4 regions of the Streptomyces sp. CA-181903 genome follow, and region 4 is predicted to be linked to each of the others. Evidence: riboswitches for the same ligand, from Rfam matches in the RefSeq annotation. Region 4 holds a riboswitch; each other region holds the start of a gene.

Region 1 (4,337 bases), 5.9 Mb from region 4:
AAGTGGCGGGCGCACAGGCGGACGAGGGCGGTGGTCTCGGCCGGGGGCAGGTACATCAGCAGGCCCTGGGCGGAGATCAGCACCGGGGCCTCGGTGGCGGTGCGTTCCGCCCACCGCGGGTCGGTCGCGGAACACTCGACGGTCCGCTGCCGCCGGCCGTGCGGCAGCACCGCCCGGCGCAGGGCGAGCACGTCCGGCAGGTCGACCGAGAGCCAGTGCACCGAGCCGTTGTCGACCCGCCAGAACTGGGTCTCCAGGCCCTCCCCCAGCGCGATCACGGTCGCTTCGGAATGGGCGCGCAGGAACTCCGCGGTCGCCGCGTCGTACAGCACGGCGCGGCGGGCCAGGTACTGCTCGAGGAGCGAGCGCGGCGGCCCGAACCACGTCTCCAGGGGCCAGGCGCACCGGTCGGCCAGTCCGACGGCGACGGGGTCGTCGAGGAGCGGGGGGTTCCGGCGGGCGGCCGACGCCCGGTGGTGGAGCGTCCACAGGGACGTCAGGGCAACAGGCGGCAGGGCGAGCGGGCCCCGGTCTTCCTCAGAGGTCGCCATGGGGTGCGCCTACCCGCCGGCCGCGGCGGACAGGGGCCGCCGGGGGACGGCCACCCTTCCGAGGGGTGCGACGCACACGCGTGCGGGGCCGGGCCGGAGTTCGGCGGCGTACGAGCCGGGTAGCGGTGGCGAAGATGCGCCCTCGGGAGGGGAACGCGGCCTCGCGGGTCCCCCGGGGCTCCAGCGTTGACGGAGGAATCGCCGCAGTGATCCCACCCCGCCTTGTGCTCCGCCTCGTCCTCTGCGCCATACTGCCGGTTCTCCTGCTCCTGTCCGGGACGTCGCCGGGTGCGGGCGCCGCGACGGCGTCGGCCCGGCCCGTCGTCCCACCGGGGCCGCCCGGCAGCGGGGACGGGCGCCCGTGCAGACCGTCCGCCGCACACCCGCGACCCGTCGTGCTCGTCCACGGGACGTGGCTGGACGCCGCCGCCACCTGGCCCGCGCTCGCCGGCCACCTCACGCGGCGCGGGTACTGCGTCTTCGCCCTGGACTACGGGCGGGTGCCCGACGCCCCCGGTCTCGCCGGCCTCGGCCCGGTCGAACGCTCGGCCGGTGAACTCGCCTCCTTCGTCGACGAGGTGCTGGCGACGACGCGCGCCCGGCAGGTGGACATCGTCGGGCACTCCCAGGGCGGCATGATGCCGCGCTACTACCTGCGGTTCCTCGGCGGGGCACGCAAGGTGCACACCCTCGTCGGCCTCGGGCCCAGCAATCACGGCACGACCGTGCTGGGACTGTCCACGCTCGCCCGGTACGTCCCCGCCACCACCGTCCTCCTCCACCACCCGGCCCTCCGGCAGCAGCTCGCGGGATCCGCCTTCCTCCGCGAGCTCAACCGGGGCGGCGACACCGTTCCGGGTGTGCGGTACACCGTGATCGCCACCCGCTTCGACGAGGTGGTCGTCCCGTACCGCTCCCAGTTCCTCACCGGCCCGGACGTCGACAACATCCTGCTCCAGGACGTGTGTCCGCTCGACCCGGCCGCGCACTGGACCCTCGCCCTGGCGGACCCCGTCGCCTTCCGGCTCGTGGCCAACGCCCTGGATCCCGCGCACGCCGCTCCCGTCGACTGCGGCGGTCCGGCCTAGGTGCGGCCGCGAGGCGCCACGGGATGATCCGCTCCATGCCGGACCCCGCCCGGGAGCGGAAGCGGGTCCGGCGCCGCGAACTCCACCACCGCGGCGGCCACTTCGGCGACGGGACGATCGTCATCACCGGTCCGGGGACGACGAAGTGCCGGGACGCGGCCGGCGGGGCGGGGCGGTCCGGCGCACCGGACCGCCCCCCGGGGGTCAGGAGCCGGCCGCTCCCGGCTCCCCGAGTGCCGGTACGGGGCGGGGCCTGCCGTCGGCGTCGACCGCGACGAACGTCAGCCGCCCGGTGGCCACATCGGTGACCGGCCCGGAGGCGTTCCACCGCTCCGCGGTCACCCGGACCGCCACGCTCATCGAGGTCCGGCCCGCTCGTTCCAGCTCGGCGTGCACGCTCAGCAGGTCACCGGCGCGTACCGGGGCCAGGAACGTCATCCGGTCCACCGAGACGGTCACCGCGGGGCCGCCCGCGTGCCGCCCGGCGGCGGCCGCGGCCGCGTCGTCGATGAGCTTCATCACCACACCGCCGTGGATCGTGCCGTACAGGTTGGTGTCGTGCTCGCTCATGATGTGGGCTAGGGAAACCCGGGAATCGGCCGGGCCCTTGGCGGCGGCGTGCAGGGTGGCGGTCGTGTCGGCCACGTCAACTCTCCTTCGCGAGTCGCGGGAAACGGACCGGCGGCACGTACGGACGACGGCCGGCCGGCCGCACGCACTGGGGGCGTACGGGCAGCGGGCAGGTCTTCGGACTCGCGGGCGCGCCCCGTGGCGTACGGAATCCGTCGGATCCCGTACGAGGCACCTACTGGCCGTCGCTTCCCGGGCCCGTGCGTCGGGCCCAGTGCGTATGACGGCGGTCGTTCCCGCTCACCGCTGCGGGGCAGTCCCGGATTCCCACCGGGTTCCCTCTTACGACGCTCCCGTCCGGCCGACGGGGCGAACCAGCTGCGTGCGTCAGCGTAACCGCAGCGCCCACCCCGGCATTCCTCCTCATGGGTGACATCACGTCACGACTACGGACCTGGTGGGCGGGCAGCTTCTTGCGGGGGGCGAGAGGGCTCGCCGCGGCCGGGGAGGCGGAGGGACATGAGCGGGGTGGCGGACGACGCGGCGACGCCGGCCGAGGGCCGTACGGTGTGGCGGCGGGCGGTGCCGGTCGCGGCCCTCGCGCTGGCCCTCGTCGGGGTGATGGCGGTGGCCATGGCCCAGGGCGTGCTGGCGGCGTCCTTCGCCGTCTCGGGGACGACGTCCCAGATCTCCGCCCGGAAGCTCACCGGCAAAGGGCTGACCGTGTTCACCGCGGTGGACCGCACCGTCGACGGCCCGGGCCGGCCGCAGGCCAGGATCGGCGTGGGGAACGCGACGCTCACCGGCCTGTGCGAGTCGACGCGCGTCAACACCCCGGTCGGGACGGTGACGTTCAAGCTCACCGCGGGCGACCGGGACACCGCGGTGACGGTCGACGATCTCGTCATCGACGTGGACGACCTGACGGGCGACGCCCGGTTCGGACGGATGGAGCTCGGCCGGGACGCCTCCACGCTGGACGCGGTGCCCCACAGCCAGGGCGCGGCCGGGCAGTTCGGCCTCCAGGCGACGGACCTCGAAGTGGACGGCATCCGCACCCACGCCCGCTCCGCCACCGGAGGTAACTTCCGCCTCAAGGGCCTGGCCCTCAGCATCCGCCCCGGCGACAAGGGGTGCTACTGACCGTGCACCACGACGCGGCGCCGGAACCGCCGCCTCCCGCGCCCCGACGCCGTACGGCACCGCGCAGGTGGCGCCGGACCCGGCCGTTCTGGGCCGGGACGCTCCTGCTGCTGGCGGGCGCCGAGCTCGTCGCCGTCACCTGCGCCCCGCTCCCCGTGGTGATCACGCTGGGCACGGGCGGGCTCGCCACGCTCGGCCTGGGCTGCGCGCTGGTCGCCGCCGGCCTCTTCCTCTGGTTCCTCCCCCGCGCCCGCCACTACATCGGGCTGCACGCCGTGCTCCTGGCGGTGTTCTCCTTCCCCGCCAGCAACCTGGGCGGCTACTTCGTGGGGGCGTGCCTGGGGATCGCCGGGGGCGCGATGGGGTTCGCCTGGGCTCCGGGCCGGCCGGCCCGGAAACCGGCCCGCCGCGTCCCTTCGTCCACCGCGAAGGCCCCCGGGCCCCCGGCTCCTCCCCCGGCCCCTCCCTCCACGGCCCTCGCCGCCGTGCTGCCCGCCGTCCTGCTCACGGCCCTCCTCCCCCGCGCCCCCGGCGCGGCGCCCGTCCCCGCGGCGGCCGTCTCCCGTCCCCAGCCGGTCACCGCCTCCCGTTTCACCACCAGCCACCTCACGGTCACCACCGTCACCTCGCTGCCCACCGCGGCGGGACGGCGCAAGGTCCTCGCCCTCCACATGTCCTCCGCCACCCTGGCGGACTACCGGTTGCACGGCGCGGAGGCGACGGCGGCGCACCCTCCGATCGACCTGTCCGGCGACGAGATGCGCCTCGCCGGTGACGTCACCCTGTTCGTCGGCCGGTTCAGCGGCTGCCTGGAGCCCCTGCTCTGCCTGACGTTCGACGCGGAAGCGCTCCCGCCGCCCCCCGTGCTGCCGATCGCCGTCACCCTCACCCACCTGCGGGCCGACCTCTACCTCATCCGCAGCGCCGACGCGGCCGTGACAGGACTGCGCGTCAACCCCTCACCCATCACCCCGTCGCCCGTCGC
Region 2 (4,337 bases), 1.7 Mb from region 4:
CCTCGAACGCGAAGTTCATGTGCATCGTCTCGTCACGGAACACCCAGTTGGTGCCGGTGGCGAGGCCGTGCAGCAGACCGCGCGAGCGGAACCAGTACACGTACGCGAACGCGCCGTAGAAGAACAGGCCCTCGATGCAGGCGGCGAAGCAGATCAGGTTGAGCAGGAAGCGGCGGCGGTCGGCCTTCGTCTCCAGCTTGTCGATCTTCTCGACCGAGTCCATCCACTTGAAGCAGAACTGGGCCTTCTCCCGGATGGACGGGATGTTCTCCACGGCCGCGAAGGCGGCGGCGCGGTCGTCCGGGTCGGGCAGATAGGTGTCCAGCAGCGTCAGGTAGAACTGGACGTGCACGGCCTCCTCGAAGAGCTGCCGCGACAGGTACAGCCGCGCCTCGGGGGAGTTGATGTGCTTGTACAGCGTCAGCACGAGGTTGTTGGCCACGATCGAGTCGCCGGTCGCGAAGAACGCGACGAGGCGGCCGATCATGTGCTGTTCGCCCGGGGAGAGCTTGGCCAGGTCGGCCACGTCGGAGTGGAGGTCGACCTCCTCCACGGTCCAGGTGTTTTTGATCGCGTCGCGGTAGCGGTCGTAGAAGTCCGGGTACCGCATGGGGCGCAGGGTCAGTTCGAAGCCCGGGTCAAGGAGATTCTTCTGTTCGTTGGACATTACTGGCATGCCTCGCAGGACTCGGGGTTTTCCAGGGAGCAGGCGATGGCGTCCGCGTCGGGCGCGGCCTGCTGGACGGGGACGGGGACGGTCGCGGCGGTGGAGCCGGCCGCGCGGGCGATCCGGGTGGCCGGACGCGAGCGCAGGTAGTACGTGGTCTTGATGCCCTGCTTCCAGGCGTACGCGTACATCGAGCTGAGCTTGCCGATGGTGGGCGAGGCCATGAACAGGTTGAGCGACTGGCTCTGGTCCAGGTACGGGGTGCGGGCCGCGGCCATGTCGATCAGGGCGCGCTGCGGGATCTCCCAGGCGGTGCGGTAGAGGTCGCGCACCTCCTGCGGGATCCAGTTCATGTCCTGGATCGAGCCGTTGGCGTCGGTCATCGCGTCGCGCGTGGTGCGGTCCCAGACGCCGAGCTTCTTCAGGTCCTCCACCAGGTAGGTGTTGACCTGGAGGAACTCACCGCTGAGCGTTTCGCGCTTGAACAGGTTCGAAACCTGCGGCTCGATGCACTCGTAGACGCCCGCGATGGACGCGATCGTCGCGGTCGGCGCGATGGCCAGCAGCAGCGAGTTGCGCATGCCGACGGAGGCGATCCGGGTACGCAGCGCGTCCCAGCGCCCGGCCCAGGTCGGCTCGGTGTTCGGGTAGTGGTCCGGGTGCAGCACGCCGCGCGCGGTGCGGGTCGCGGACCAGGCCGGGTGCGGGCCGTGCCGCTCGGCGAGGTCGGCGGACGCCTCGTACGCCGCGAGCATGATCCGCTCGGAGATCCGGGTGGACAGCGCCTTCGCCTCGGGGGAGTCGAAGGGCAGGCGCAGCCGGAAGAAGACGTCCTGAAGGCCCATCAGGCCCAGACCGACCGGGCGCCAGCGGGAGTTGGAGCTCCCCGCCTGCTCGGTCGGGTAGAAGTTGATGTCCACGACGCGGTCGAGGAAGGTGACGGCCGTACGGACCGTGCGGTCCAGCTTCTCCCAGTCCATCTCGCCGTCGGCGCCCAGATGCGCGGCCAGGTTGACGGAACCGAGGTTGCAGACGCGTCTCGCGTCGTTCGTGACCTCCAGGATCTCCGTGCAGAGGTTGGAGGAGTGGACGACCTGGCCGGGCTCGGCGGTCTGGTTGGCGGTGCGGTTGGCGGCGTCCTTGAACGTCATCCAGCCGTTGCCGGTCTGCGCGAGGGTGCGCATCATCCGGGCGTAGAGCACCCGCGCCGGGATGGACTTGACGGCCTTGCCCTCGGCCTCGTACTTCCGGTACGCGGCGTCGAACTCGTCGCCGTACAGGTCGACCAGGTCGGGGGTGTCGGCCGGGGAGAACAGCGACCAGTCGGCGTCCGCCTCGACCCGGCGCATGAACTCGTCCGGGATCCAGTGCGCGATGTTGAGGTTGTGCGTACGGCGGGCCTCTTCGCCGGTGTTGTCGCGGAGCTCCAGGAACTCCTCGATGTCCGCGTGCCAGGTCTCCAGGTAGACGCAGGCCGCGCCCTTGCGCCGGCCGCCCTGGTTGACGGCGGCGACGGAGGCGTCGAGCGTCCGCAGGAACGGCACGATGCCGTTGGAGTGCCCGTTGGTGCCGCGGATCAGCGAACCGCGCGAGCGGATGCGGGAGTAGGAGAGGCCGATGCCGCCCGCGTGCTTCGACAGCCGCGCGACCTGGTGGTACCGGTCGTAGATCGAGTCCAGCTCGTCCAGCGGCGAGTCCAGCAGGTAGCAGGACGACATCTGCGGGTGGCGCGTGCCGGAGTTGAAGAGCGTGGGGGAGGAGGGGAGGTACGAGAGCGTGCTGGTGAGGCGGTAGAGCTCGGCCACGTCCTCCAGGGCGCGGACGCTGTGGTCCTCGGCCAGGCCGCAGGCCACGCGCAGCAGGAAGTGCTGCGGCGTCTCGATCACGTTCCGGGTGATCGGGTGGCGGAGCAGGTAGCGGCTGTGCAGGGTGCGCAGGCCGAAGTAGCCGAAGCGGTCGTCGGCGCCGTCGGCGAGCGCGGCGTCCACCAGCGCGTCCAGCCGCTCGGCGTGCTCGCGCACGAACGCGGCGGTGTCGTCGGCGATCAGGCCCTCGCGGTGGCCGGTGGCGACGGACGCGGAGAAGGAGACCGCGCCCTGCCCGGCCGCCTCCTCGGCGATGGCGAGCGTGAGGAGCCGCGCGGCGAGCCGCGAGTACTGGGGCTCCTCGGAGATCAGCCCGGCCGCGGCCTCGGTGGCCAGCGAGCGCAGTTCGGCCTCGTCCGACCCGGGGTGCCGGCCGCGCAGCGCGGCGGCGGCGACCTTGCCGGGGTCGGTGGCGGGCAGATCGGCGGTGAGCTCCGTCAGGGTGCGCAGGAGCGCGGTCCCGGGGCCGCCGGTCGCTACCGTGTCCGCCTCGGGCACTGAAACCGGACCTGAAGCAGGTTCCGCGGGCGCGATCGTCACGTGTGGCTCTCCCTCGCTCGGCTGGGGGCCTCGGCGAGAGGGCAGGGGGGCGCGCACGCGCAGCCGACGGCGTACGGAAGCCGTACGAGGCGTGCGCGCGGGCGTCCACCGGCCCAACCCGCGAGGCCCGGACGTGTTCAGACGCCGTACCGGGCGGGCCCGGTGCTGGCGTGCTGCCGGCAGGTCCTCGGACTGCGGAACGGGCGGATTGGGCCCGTACGTACACCGTTGCGGGACAGTTCCGGATTTCCACCGGATTCCCCTGCGGCGACAGCGAGGACGAGCATACATCTAGTGCCGACGGTCGCGCGTGCCCCCACATGTTGTGTCGTCACGTCATGGAACGGTCGCGGAATGTGCTAACGGAGGGGGCCGGAGACAGGCGCGTTCACGGAAGTGATCCCCCGTCGCGCGGCGGCAGAAGGGACGGGCGGCCCGGCTTCACGAATGCGTAGGCGCGCCGTCGGCCCCCCTCCGCCGATGGGGAGGGGGGCCGGTGGGACGGAACCCGACGATCCACTTGGGTGGAACGGGAGATCGATCACAGGCGGCCCCTCGGAGCCGCTCCGGCGGGGTCCTTCCCCGGTCCGTGCCGGCAGGGAGGTCGGCCGCGTCGTGGGCCTGCCTCCGGCCGATGAGGCGGAGGCGCTGCGCCCGGCGGCGCGGCCCGGCCGGCCGCGGCCGCGGCGGGGCGTGAGGCCGACGGCCATGGCCTGCCGCCGGCCGGGGCGTCAGCGCCCGCCCGGCGCTCCCGCCGTCGCCGGGGGCAGTTCCACCTGGACACCCGGGTCGCCCGCGTCGGCCGTGTAGTCGGACGCCTTCGTCTCGTCCACGCCGTCCGGTGTGCCGAGCGCCTTGAACACAAAGGTCAGCACGACCGCGACGAGCACGTTCAGCGCGAAGGCCGTCAGCCCGATGTACCCCTTCTCCCCGATGAAGGGGATGAGGTTGGTGTTGCCGAAGTGGTCCTGCGTGGCGCTCGGGGTGTCGTAGGCGCGCCAGGTGCCGTAGATCATGCCCGTCGCCCAGCCCGCCAGCAGCGCCCAGCGGTGGAACCAGCGGGTGAAGAGGCCACCGACCAGGGCGGGGACGGTCTGGAGGATCCAGATGCCGCCCAGCAGCTGGAAGTTGATGGCGACCGTTTTGTCCATGGTGAGGACGAAGACGAGCGCGCCGACCTTCACCAGCAGGGACGCCAGCTTGGAGACCTTCGCCTCGTGCGCCGGCGAGGCGTCCGGCCGCAGGAAGTCCTTGTAGATGTTGCG
Region 3 (4,337 bases), 320 kb from region 4:
TGCTGGACGGGGTGCAGCCGCTCGCCGTCGGCGACGCCCTCGATGGTGGTGATCGCGCGGCCCTCGGCGGCGACGGCGAGCTGGAGGCAGGCCACGGCGCGGCGCCCGTCGAGCAGCACGGTGCAGGCGCCGCACTGGCCTTGGTCGCAGCCCTTCTTGGTGCCGGTCAGGGCGAGGCGCTCGCGCAGGGCGTCGAGGAGGGTGGTGCGGTGGTCGACGGTGAGGGTGTGGGGTTCTCCGTTGACGTGCAGGGTGATGACGCTGGACGTCGGTGCGGTCATGGGGGCCCTTTTCGACACGACGGTTTCGGTACGACGGTTCTGCGGAGCGGTTTTCGGGCGGTGGTCGCCACATGACGGCGCCGGCACGGCGGTCGGCGCCGGCGGATCCCGGAAGCGGCCGGTCCGATGGACCATCGGCCGTTCCGACGGCCGTTCCGACCACTAAAGTGTGCTGTACGTGGACAGTTGTTCCCGCCGATGCGTAGCGGACAACTGTCCGGATATCCGAACCTAGCCGACGGCCGTCGGGCGGGCAAGGGTTTTGAGGGCGCACCAGGACATGGGAAGCGACGGACAGAGGGCGAGGAAGCGCGTGCGGACGACGGTGCCACAGCAGGACGGCGAACCCCCGCCCCGGCGCTCGGGCGACCGCCGCCCGGACGCCCGCCGCGCGGACGCCCGGCGCAACCGCGAGCGCATCCTGGCCGCCGCACTGGCCGAGTTGACGCACTCCCCCGCCGTCGCGCTCAGCACGATCGCGCGGCGGGCGGGCGTCGGCCAGGGCACGCTCTACCGCAACTTCCCCGACCGCGAGGCGCTCATCCTGGAGGTCTACCGCTTCGAGGTGCAGCAGGTCCACGACGCCGCGCGCCACCTCCTCGCGACCCGGCCGCCCGACCGGGCCCTGCGCGAGTGGCTCGACCGGCTGGCCCGGTACGCGGCGGCGAAGGCGGGCCTGGCCGACGCGATGCGCGAGGCCACCCGCGCCCCCGCCACCCCGGCCCGCTGGGGCCACGCCCCGATCACCGCGGCCGTCGAACTCCTCCTGGAGGCCAACGAGAAGGCCGGCACCATCCGCCCGGGGTGACCCCCGACGACCTCCTCCTCGCCATCGCCGGCCTCTGGCACATCGGCGCCCGCGCCGACGCCGGCGAACGCGTCCGGCGCCTCTTCGACCTCGTCACGGACGGCCTGCGGGCGGGCGCGCCCGGGCCGCCCGCCGAACGGACGTGACGGGCCGGAACGGTCACCCCGCCGGAGCGGGCGCGGTCTTCCTACGAGCCCGGTAGGCGGCGGCCTTGATCCTGTCGCCGCAGGACTCCATGCCGCGCCACTGCCGGCGCCGGCCGCGCGAGCGGTCGATGTACACGCGGGTGCACAACGGACTTCCGGACGGCTCGCGGAAAGCGGCCATCCCGGAGTTCACGCTGCGCCGGGGACGCTTCCCTCGGGCGTGGTACGAGCGGACGGCCGAAACGCCGGACGGACAGCGTTCGGCGCGCTGAGGTCCGTCCCTGAAGCCCCGAGGGGCGCCGGTTGGGTCGGCGCCCCTCGGTCACCGCTGCGCGAGTGCCGGTCCAGCGCTGCGCGGACGCCGCCCCCGGTCACCGCTCCGTGGTGCAGTTGCCCTGGACGGTCACCCAGATATTGCTGTCGGGCGTGGTGCCGCTGGCCACCACACCCCAGGGGTAGCAGTTGTGCGGGAGCTTCTGGTTCGCGTTCGCCCGGGCACCGTCCAGCGAGCCGGCTACCCCGGTGACGTAGACGTAGTAGGTGGACGAGCCCGCCGTCACCGCTCCCCGGGCCGGCGCCGCGGTGGCTGCCGACGCCGGGGCGGCCGGCGCCACTCCGGCCAGCAGGGCCGCCGCGACCGCGGCGAGTCCGGCCGTCGCAAACTTTCCGTTCACGGAATCCTCCAAGTTTCGCACGGTGCACGGGAGTCGGGCCGTATGCGAGGAATCTAGGGCAACCTCGCGCGTCACAACAGTGGTTGCACCTTGTGCAAACACGTTTCGTAACTGCCGCCCCAGAGCGGCTGAAACCCCAGCCCGTACCGCGCGCACCCCGTGCCGCACCCCTGCGGCACGGGGGCTCCGCCCCCGCGGGTCCGTCCTCCCCGGGCCCGCGCCGCCGGCGTCGACGACGGCCTCGTCGACCTCATGACGCGCCGCAACCCGCTCCGCTTCCTCACCGGCGCGGAACCCCTCGCTCCCCGGCCGTCCCGCCTCCCCCGTCCCCCGCGTGACCACGGCAGCCGCGCCCGCACGGGCACCTCCCCGCGCCGGGGCGCCCGGCGGCGGCCGCGCGACGGCCCCTCCGGGCCGTCGCCCCTCCCCGCACCCGTCCCGCCCCACGTGTCCCACCTCACCCTTCGCATCACGAACTCCCTTCCGTCCCAACCCCGCACCCTCTAGGCTGACAAGTGCAGCTGGTTCGCCCCGCCCGCCAGACGGGAGCGTCGCAAGAGGGAACCCGGTGGGAATCCGGGACTGCCCCGCAGCGGTGAGCGGGAACGACCGCCGTCATACGCACTGGGCCCGACGCACGGGCCCGGGAAGCGACGGCCAGTAGGTGCCTCGTACGGAATCCGACGGATTCCGTACACAACGGGGCGCGCCCGCGAGTCCGAAGACCTGCCCGCTGCCCGCGCGCGAACCACTCGTGCGTGGACATCCCGGTGACCTCGAGGGCGGGTCGGCGTACATACCAGGCGGACGACCGCGCCGTGCCGCGCGCGCTCGGCCCGTCCGGTTCCGTCACCCTTCGCGCTCTCGTCCCGTCCCGGGATCTCAGGGATCCATCTCGCGAAGGAGATCTCCGTGACCGCCAAGTCCGCAGCCGCGGCAGCACGCGCCACCGTGTACGGCTACCCCCGCCAGGGCCGGAACCGTGAACTCAAGAAGGCGATCGAGGGCTACTGGAAGGGCCGGGTGACGGCCGACGCCCTGCGCGCCACCGCCGCCGGCCTGCGCCGGGACACCTGGGAGCAGTTGGCCGCGGCCGGCCTCCACGAGGTGCCCACCGGCGACTTCTCGTACTACGACCACGTCCTCGACACCACCGTCATGGTCGGCGCGGTCCCCGCGCGCCACCGGGAAGCCGTCGAGGCGGACGCCCTGGCCGGGTACTTCGCGATGGCGCGCGGTACGCAGGACGTGGCGCCGCTGGAGATGACCAAGTGGTTCGACACCAACTACCACTACCTGGTGCCGGAACTGGGCCCGGACACGGTGTTCCGTACCGACTCGGCCAAGCAGGTCGCGGAGTTGAAGGAGGCCCTCGCCCTCGGTCTGGCCGCCGCCCGGCCCGTCCTCGTCGGACCCGTCACCTACCTGCTGCTCGCCAAGCCCGCGCCGGGCGTGGATCCGGACTTCGTCCCGCTCACCCTGCTGGACCGCCTGCTGCCGGTGTACGCGGAGGTGCTGGCCGACCTGCGGGCGGCCGGCGCCGAGTGGGTGCAGCTGGACGAGCCCGCCCTGGTGCAGGACCGCACCCCGGCCGAACTCAACGCCGCCGAGCGCGCCTACCGCGAGCTCGGCGCGCTGCCCGACCGGCCGAAGCTGCTGGTCGCCTCGTACTTCGACCGGCTCGGCGAGGCCCTGCCCGTCCTCGCCAAGGCGCCGGTGGACGGGCTCGCCCTGGACTTCACCGAGGCCGCCGCCGCCAACCTCGACGACCTCGCCGCCGTCGGCGGGCTGCCCGGCAAGCGCCTGGTCGCCGGTGTCGTCAACGGCCGCAACATCTGGGTGAACGACCTGGAGAAATCCCTCGCCACCCTGGGCACGCTGCTCGGCCTGGCGGAGCGGGTGGACGTGGCCGCGTCCTCGTCCCTGCTGCACGTCCCCCTCGACGCCGCCATGGAGCGCGACATCGCGCCGCAGATCCTGCGCTGGCTGGCCTTCGCGCAGCAGAAGACGCGCGAGATCGTCACGCTCGCCAAGGGCCTCGCCCAGGGCACCGACACCATCGCCGCCGAACTGGCTGCCAACCGGGCCGACCTGGCGTCCCGCGCGGCCTCGCCGATCACCCACGACCCGGCCGCCCGCGCCCGCGCCGCCGCCGTCACGGCCGCCGACGCCCGCCGCTCCCTGCCGTACGCCGAGCGCGCCGGCGCGCAGCGCGCCCGCCTCGGCCTGCCGCTGCTGCCGACCACGACCATCGGCTCCTTCCCGCAGACCAGCGAACTCCGCGCCGCCCGCGCCGACCTGCGAGCGGGCCGGATCGACACGGCCGGTTACGAGGAGCGCATCAGGGCCGAGATCCAGGAGGTGATCTCCTTCCAGGAGAAGACCGGCCTGGACGTCCTGGTACACGGCGAGCCCGAACGCAACGACA
Region 4 (4,337 bases):
GGTGCAGGGTGCCGAACGCGCGGAAGAACACCTTCTCCCGGGCCGCGTTGTAGGGGATCCGGGAGGCGCCCAGGAGGCCGGTGAAGACCGACGCCACGGCGGTGATCAGGACGAGCACGGTGACGGTGTCGGCGGCCCCCGCCCCCAGGTGCGTTCCAGCACGGCGGAGGCCACGGAGGACGAGGCGACGTTGTCCGCGTCGAGCATGTCCCGCCAGTCCACGACGCCCAGGGTGCCGATCTGGAGCAGCAGATAGATGCCCATGATGCCGAGGATGGAGTAGATGATGGAGCGTGGGATGGTGCGTCCGGGGTCCTTGATCTCGGCGCCCATGTAGGCGGTCGTCCAGTAACCGCCGTAGTCGTAGATGCCGATGGTCAGGCCCGCCGCGAAGCCGATCCAGAAGTGATTGCTCGTCAGCTCGAAGGCGTGCGACGGGTAGGTGAACGCCCGGTCCGGGCTGAAGTGGGTGAACGCGGCGGTGATCACCAGCAGCACGGCCGCGATCATCACGCCCCAGAGCACCGTGGTGATCCGGGCCATGTTCTCCACCCGCCCCCACAGCAGCGCCACGACGGCCACGATGAGCGCGAGGCCCGTCAGGTCCCCCTGCGTCGGGGTCATGCCCGGCCAGAGGTACCCCAGGTACTGCACGAAGCCCATCACGCCGCTCGCCATCGCCAGCGGCACGTAGAGCATGGCGGTCCAGACGAACAGGAACGGCATGAGCCGGCCCGTCCGGTACTGGAACGCCTGCCGCAGGTAGACGTAACTGCCGCCCGCGCCCGGCAGGGACGCGCCGAGTTCGGCCCACACCAGGCCGTCCGCGAGGGCGAGCAGCGCCCCCGCGAGGAAGCCGACGACGGCCTGCGGGCCGCCGAAGGCCGCGACCATCAGCGGAATGGTGACGAACGGGCCGATCCCGCACATCTGGCTCATGTTGATGGCGGTGGCCTGGAACGGCCCGACGCGGCGGACGAATCCGCCCTGCCCGTCCGGCGTGCCGGCTCTCTCTCCCGTTCCGTCCGCCATGGCGGCCACCCTTCCCGTCGGCGCGATACCTGCACTCGTACACCGGCCCGCCCGGCCCGTCCATCACCCCGGACGGGGCGTGCCGGACCGGGACGCGGCCACCGCCCGAACAGCGCACGGGAGTTGGGACCCACGGGCCGGACGGGATGCTGGGTGACTCTCGCCGGGCGCTCCGCGCCGAGTCAAGACCCGGGGCGTACGGGACCGGAGCGCGGCACGGGACGGAAGCCGGTGGCGCGACCGGAGCGCCCCCTGAGGCAGGACATGACAATCGCCACTCTCGGTGCGTCCGCACTGGCAGGGGCGTTACAGTGACCCGGCCGTGGTGTTCGGGAAGACCGGTGCAGGATGCTCCCAGGGGGATCCGATTCCGGAGCGGCCCTCGCCACTGTGATCGGGGAGTGACCGTCCCGTTCCGCGCGGCCCACCGGGCGCGTGGAGCCACTGGCCGCAGCCGGCTGCCGGGAAGGCGGGGACGGACGCGAACGAACCCGTAAGCCAGGAGACCGGCCACGGCATCTCAGTGAACCGATCCACGAGGTGCTGGAGCGTGAACCCCCGATGACCCTGCCCACCGACGCGTCCACCGGTGCGCCCCCCGAGGCGGCCGCCGGACCGTCCGCCGCCTTCCGCTGGCGCCGCGAGGACACGATGCGGACCGCCGGCCTGCTCGCCGTCATAGCCGCCCTGCACGTCGTCGCCTTCGGCGTGCTCTTCCTGCTCGTCGTCCCGAACGACTACCACGTGGGCTCCAAGGTGTACGGCGTCGGCCTCGGCGTCACCGCCTACACCCTCGGCATGCGGCACGCCTTCGACGCCGACCACATCGCCGCCATCGACAACACCACCCGCAAGCTGATGGCCGACGGCAAGCGCCCGGTGTCCGTCGGCTTCTGGTTCGCCCTCGGCCACTCCAGCGTGGTCGTCGTCATGGCCGCGCTGGTCGCCGGCGGCACGCACATGGCGAGCACGCTGATGGACGAGGACTCGTCCACCCACCAGACCCTCGGCATCGTCGGCACGTCCGTCTCCGGCGGCTTCCTCTACCTCATCGCCGCCCTCAACCTCGTCGCCCTCGCCGGCATCCTGCGCATCTTCCGCGCCATGCGCGAGGGCCGCTACGACGAGGCCGAACTGGAGAAGCAGCTCGACTCGCGCGGCTTCATGAACCGCGTCCTCGGCCGGTTCACCCGCTCCATCAGCCGCCCCGGGCAGATGTACCCGCTGGGCTTCCTCTTCGGCCTGGGCTTCGACACCGCCACCGAGGTCACCCTGATGGTGATGGCCGGCAGCGGCGCCGCCGCCGGACTGCCCTGGTACGCGATCCTCTGCCTGCCGCTGCTGTTCGCCGCCGGCATGAGCCTCTTCGACACGCTCGACGGCACGTTCATGAACTTCGCCTACCAGTGGGCGTTCTCCAACCCGGTCCGCAAGGTCTACTACAACCTCACCATCACCGGCCTGTCGATCGCCGTCGCCTTCCTCATCGGCACCATCGAACTGGTCGGCGTGCTGCACGAGAAGCTGGACCTGGACGACGGGGTCACCGGCTGGATCGCCGGGCTCAACCTCGACAACGTCGGCTTCGTCATCGTCGGCCTGTTCGTGGTGGTCTGGGCCGCGGCCCTGGCGTACTGGCGCCTCGCCAAGGTCGAGCAGCGCTGGGCCGCGCGCGGCGCGACGGCCCCGGCGGCGGAGGGCTGACGCGGGGCCGGGAGCCGATGCATGGCGGGCGGGCCGGCGTCCTGCCCGGGCGGGCGCGGCCCGCCCGCCCGCCGCACGCCGGCCCACCGTCCCCGCCTGGCCGGGCTCTCCCGGGCCGGGACGGAAGGACACCACCGGGGCTACCGTGAGGACGGCGGCAGCCGCCCTTCGGCCGGGAGGACGACAGCGACCGCCCTTCCGTCAGGAGGCCCATGGACCGCGAGAAGATCACCCTCACCGGGGTCCCGGAAACCCTCCTCGCCACCCTCTACGCCCGCGCCCTCGACAGCCGCTCCCGCCACTCCCTCCTGCACGACCGGACGGCCCTCGACACCGTCCGGCGCCTCGACTACGACTTCCGAGGCATGGGCATGACCTCCGTGAACGCGGCCGGCGTCGCCCTGCGCGCCCACTGCCTGGACGGCTGGACGGCCGACTACCTCGCCCGGCGCCCCCGGGCCACCGTGCTCCACCTGGCCTGCGGGCTCGACACCCGGGCGCACCGCCTCGCCCGGTTCCCGGAGACCCGCTGGATCGACGCCGACCTCCCCGAGGTCATCGCCCTCCGCGACCGCGTCCTCCCGGCCCCCGGCGGCGACTACCGCACCGTCGCGACCTCGGTGACCGCCGACGGCTGGCTGGAGGAACTCCCCGCCGACCGGCCCGTGGTGGCGGTCTTCGAGGGGCTCTCCATGTACCTGCGGCCGGACGAGGGCGAGCGCCTCATCCGGCGGATCACCGCCCACTTCCCGGGCGGACAACTCCTGTTCGACTGTTTCAACGGCCTGGGCATCCGCATCCAGGGGCTGGTGCCCTGCCTCCGCAAGACCGGCGCGCGGGTGCACTGGGGCATCGACGACCCCCGCGCCCTGGAACGCCTGCACCCCGGCCTGACCTGCCTCGACGCCATCCGCGGCTGTGACCTCCCCGACGTCCGCCGGATCGCGCCGCTCGCCCGCCTGGAGGCGCGTCTGACGAGCCGTGTCCCCAGGCTGCGGGACGTCTTGCGGATGACGCGGTTCGAGTTCCCGGAGACGGCGGGCTGACCGCCGGCCCGCCTGCCCGGCCGTGGGCTCCGCCTCCTACGCCTCCGCCGCCCCGATGTGCCGGCGGTAGGAAGCACTCAGCTCACCCACGTTCACCGACGCGTGCACCACCCCCTCCGCCCCTGCCGTGTGCTCCCGTACCAGTGCCAGCACGGCCTCGCTCAGCGCGGCCTTCGCCTCCTCCGTCCGTCCGGGCAGCACCGCCACCTCGACGTGCACCAGCGACTGCCCCGCGAGCCCGTCCGCCACCACGACCTCCGCGCAGCGGCGGAACCGCGTCTTGCAGTTGGTCACGGCGGTGTCCAGGACCCGGGCGGTCAGCGGGTGGAGGGCCAGGGCGAAGGCACGCGGGTCGAAGGCGTCGCCCAGGGACTCGGAGTAGTCGACGGCGAAGTGCGGCATGGGAGGCTCCCGGTGTTCAAGATGCGCAAGCGGATACGGCCGAACGAGTGATCATCCTCTCGTACGCCCCGCCCGCCCCGACTTGCCCGTCCCGTCGCCCCCGTCACACTGGAACCATGCCCGAACTGCCGGAAGTCGAGGCGCTCGCGGCCT

The links. A riboswitch is a leader RNA that binds a small molecule or an ion and turns the genes downstream of it on or off. The one in region 4 is predicted to bind cobalamin.
Region 1: linked by a shared signal. The riboswitch ahead of ACQEVS_RS03400 (acyl-CoA thioesterase) and the one ahead of ACQEVS_RS29895 (HoxN/HupN/NixA family nickel/cobalt transporter) in region 4 are both predicted to bind cobalamin.
Region 2: linked by a shared signal. The riboswitch ahead of ACQEVS_RS22445 (ribonucleoside-diphosphate reductase subunit alpha) and the one ahead of ACQEVS_RS29895 (HoxN/HupN/NixA family nickel/cobalt transporter) in region 4 are both predicted to bind cobalamin.
Region 3: linked by a shared signal. The riboswitch ahead of metE (5-methyltetrahydropteroyltriglutamate--homocysteine S-methyltransferase) and the one ahead of ACQEVS_RS29895 (HoxN/HupN/NixA family nickel/cobalt transporter) in region 4 are both predicted to bind cobalamin.

What each region holds. Positions count from the first base shown of each region.
Region 1 covers NZ_JBNJLY010000001.1:811,480-815,816, forward strand. Annotated here, with positions in the region: gene ACQEVS_RS03390 (class I SAM-dependent methyltransferase) at 1-551, opposite strand, end outside; gene ACQEVS_RS03395 (esterase/lipase family protein) at 758-1,639, shown strand; partial or broken gene ACQEVS_RS03400 (acyl-CoA thioesterase) at 1,877-2,209, opposite strand; cobalamin riboswitch at 2,361-2,603, opposite strand; gene ACQEVS_RS03405 (DUF6230 family protein) at 2,729-3,352, shown strand; gene ACQEVS_RS03410 (DUF6114 domain-containing protein) at 3,355-4,337, shown strand, end outside.
Region 2 covers NZ_JBNJLY010000001.1:4,998,283-5,002,619, forward strand. Annotated here, with positions in the region: gene ACQEVS_RS22440 (ribonucleotide-diphosphate reductase subunit beta) at 1-676, opposite strand, end outside; gene ACQEVS_RS22445 (ribonucleoside-diphosphate reductase subunit alpha) at 667-3,072, opposite strand; adenosylcobalamin-variant (AdoCbl-variant) riboswitch at 3,246-3,346, opposite strand; gene mctP (monocarboxylate uptake permease MctP) at 3,804-4,337, opposite strand, start outside.
Region 3 covers NZ_JBNJLY010000001.1:6,416,774-6,421,110, reverse strand. Annotated here, with positions in the region: gene ACQEVS_RS28540 ((2Fe-2S)-binding protein) at 1-281, opposite strand, end outside; partial or broken gene ACQEVS_RS28535 (TetR/AcrR family transcriptional regulator) at 595-1,235, shown strand; partial or broken gene ACQEVS_RS28530 (CGNR zinc finger domain-containing protein) at 1,249-1,392, opposite strand; gene ACQEVS_RS28525 (hypothetical protein) at 1,607-1,909, opposite strand; cobalamin riboswitch at 2,415-2,657, shown strand; partial or broken gene metE (5-methyltetrahydropteroyltriglutamate--homocysteine S-methyltransferase) at 2,822-4,337, shown strand, end outside.
Region 4 covers NZ_JBNJLY010000001.1:6,740,560-6,744,896, forward strand. Annotated here, with positions in the region: partial or broken gene ACQEVS_RS29890 (APC family permease) at 1-1,032, opposite strand, end outside; cobalamin riboswitch at 1,339-1,561, shown strand; gene ACQEVS_RS29895 (HoxN/HupN/NixA family nickel/cobalt transporter) at 1,594-2,736, shown strand; gene ACQEVS_RS29900 (class I SAM-dependent methyltransferase) at 2,949-3,782, shown strand; gene ACQEVS_RS29905 (5-carboxymethyl-2-hydroxymuconate Delta-isomerase) at 3,819-4,184, opposite strand; gene ACQEVS_RS29910 (Fpg/Nei family DNA glycosylase) at 4,301-4,337, shown strand, end outside.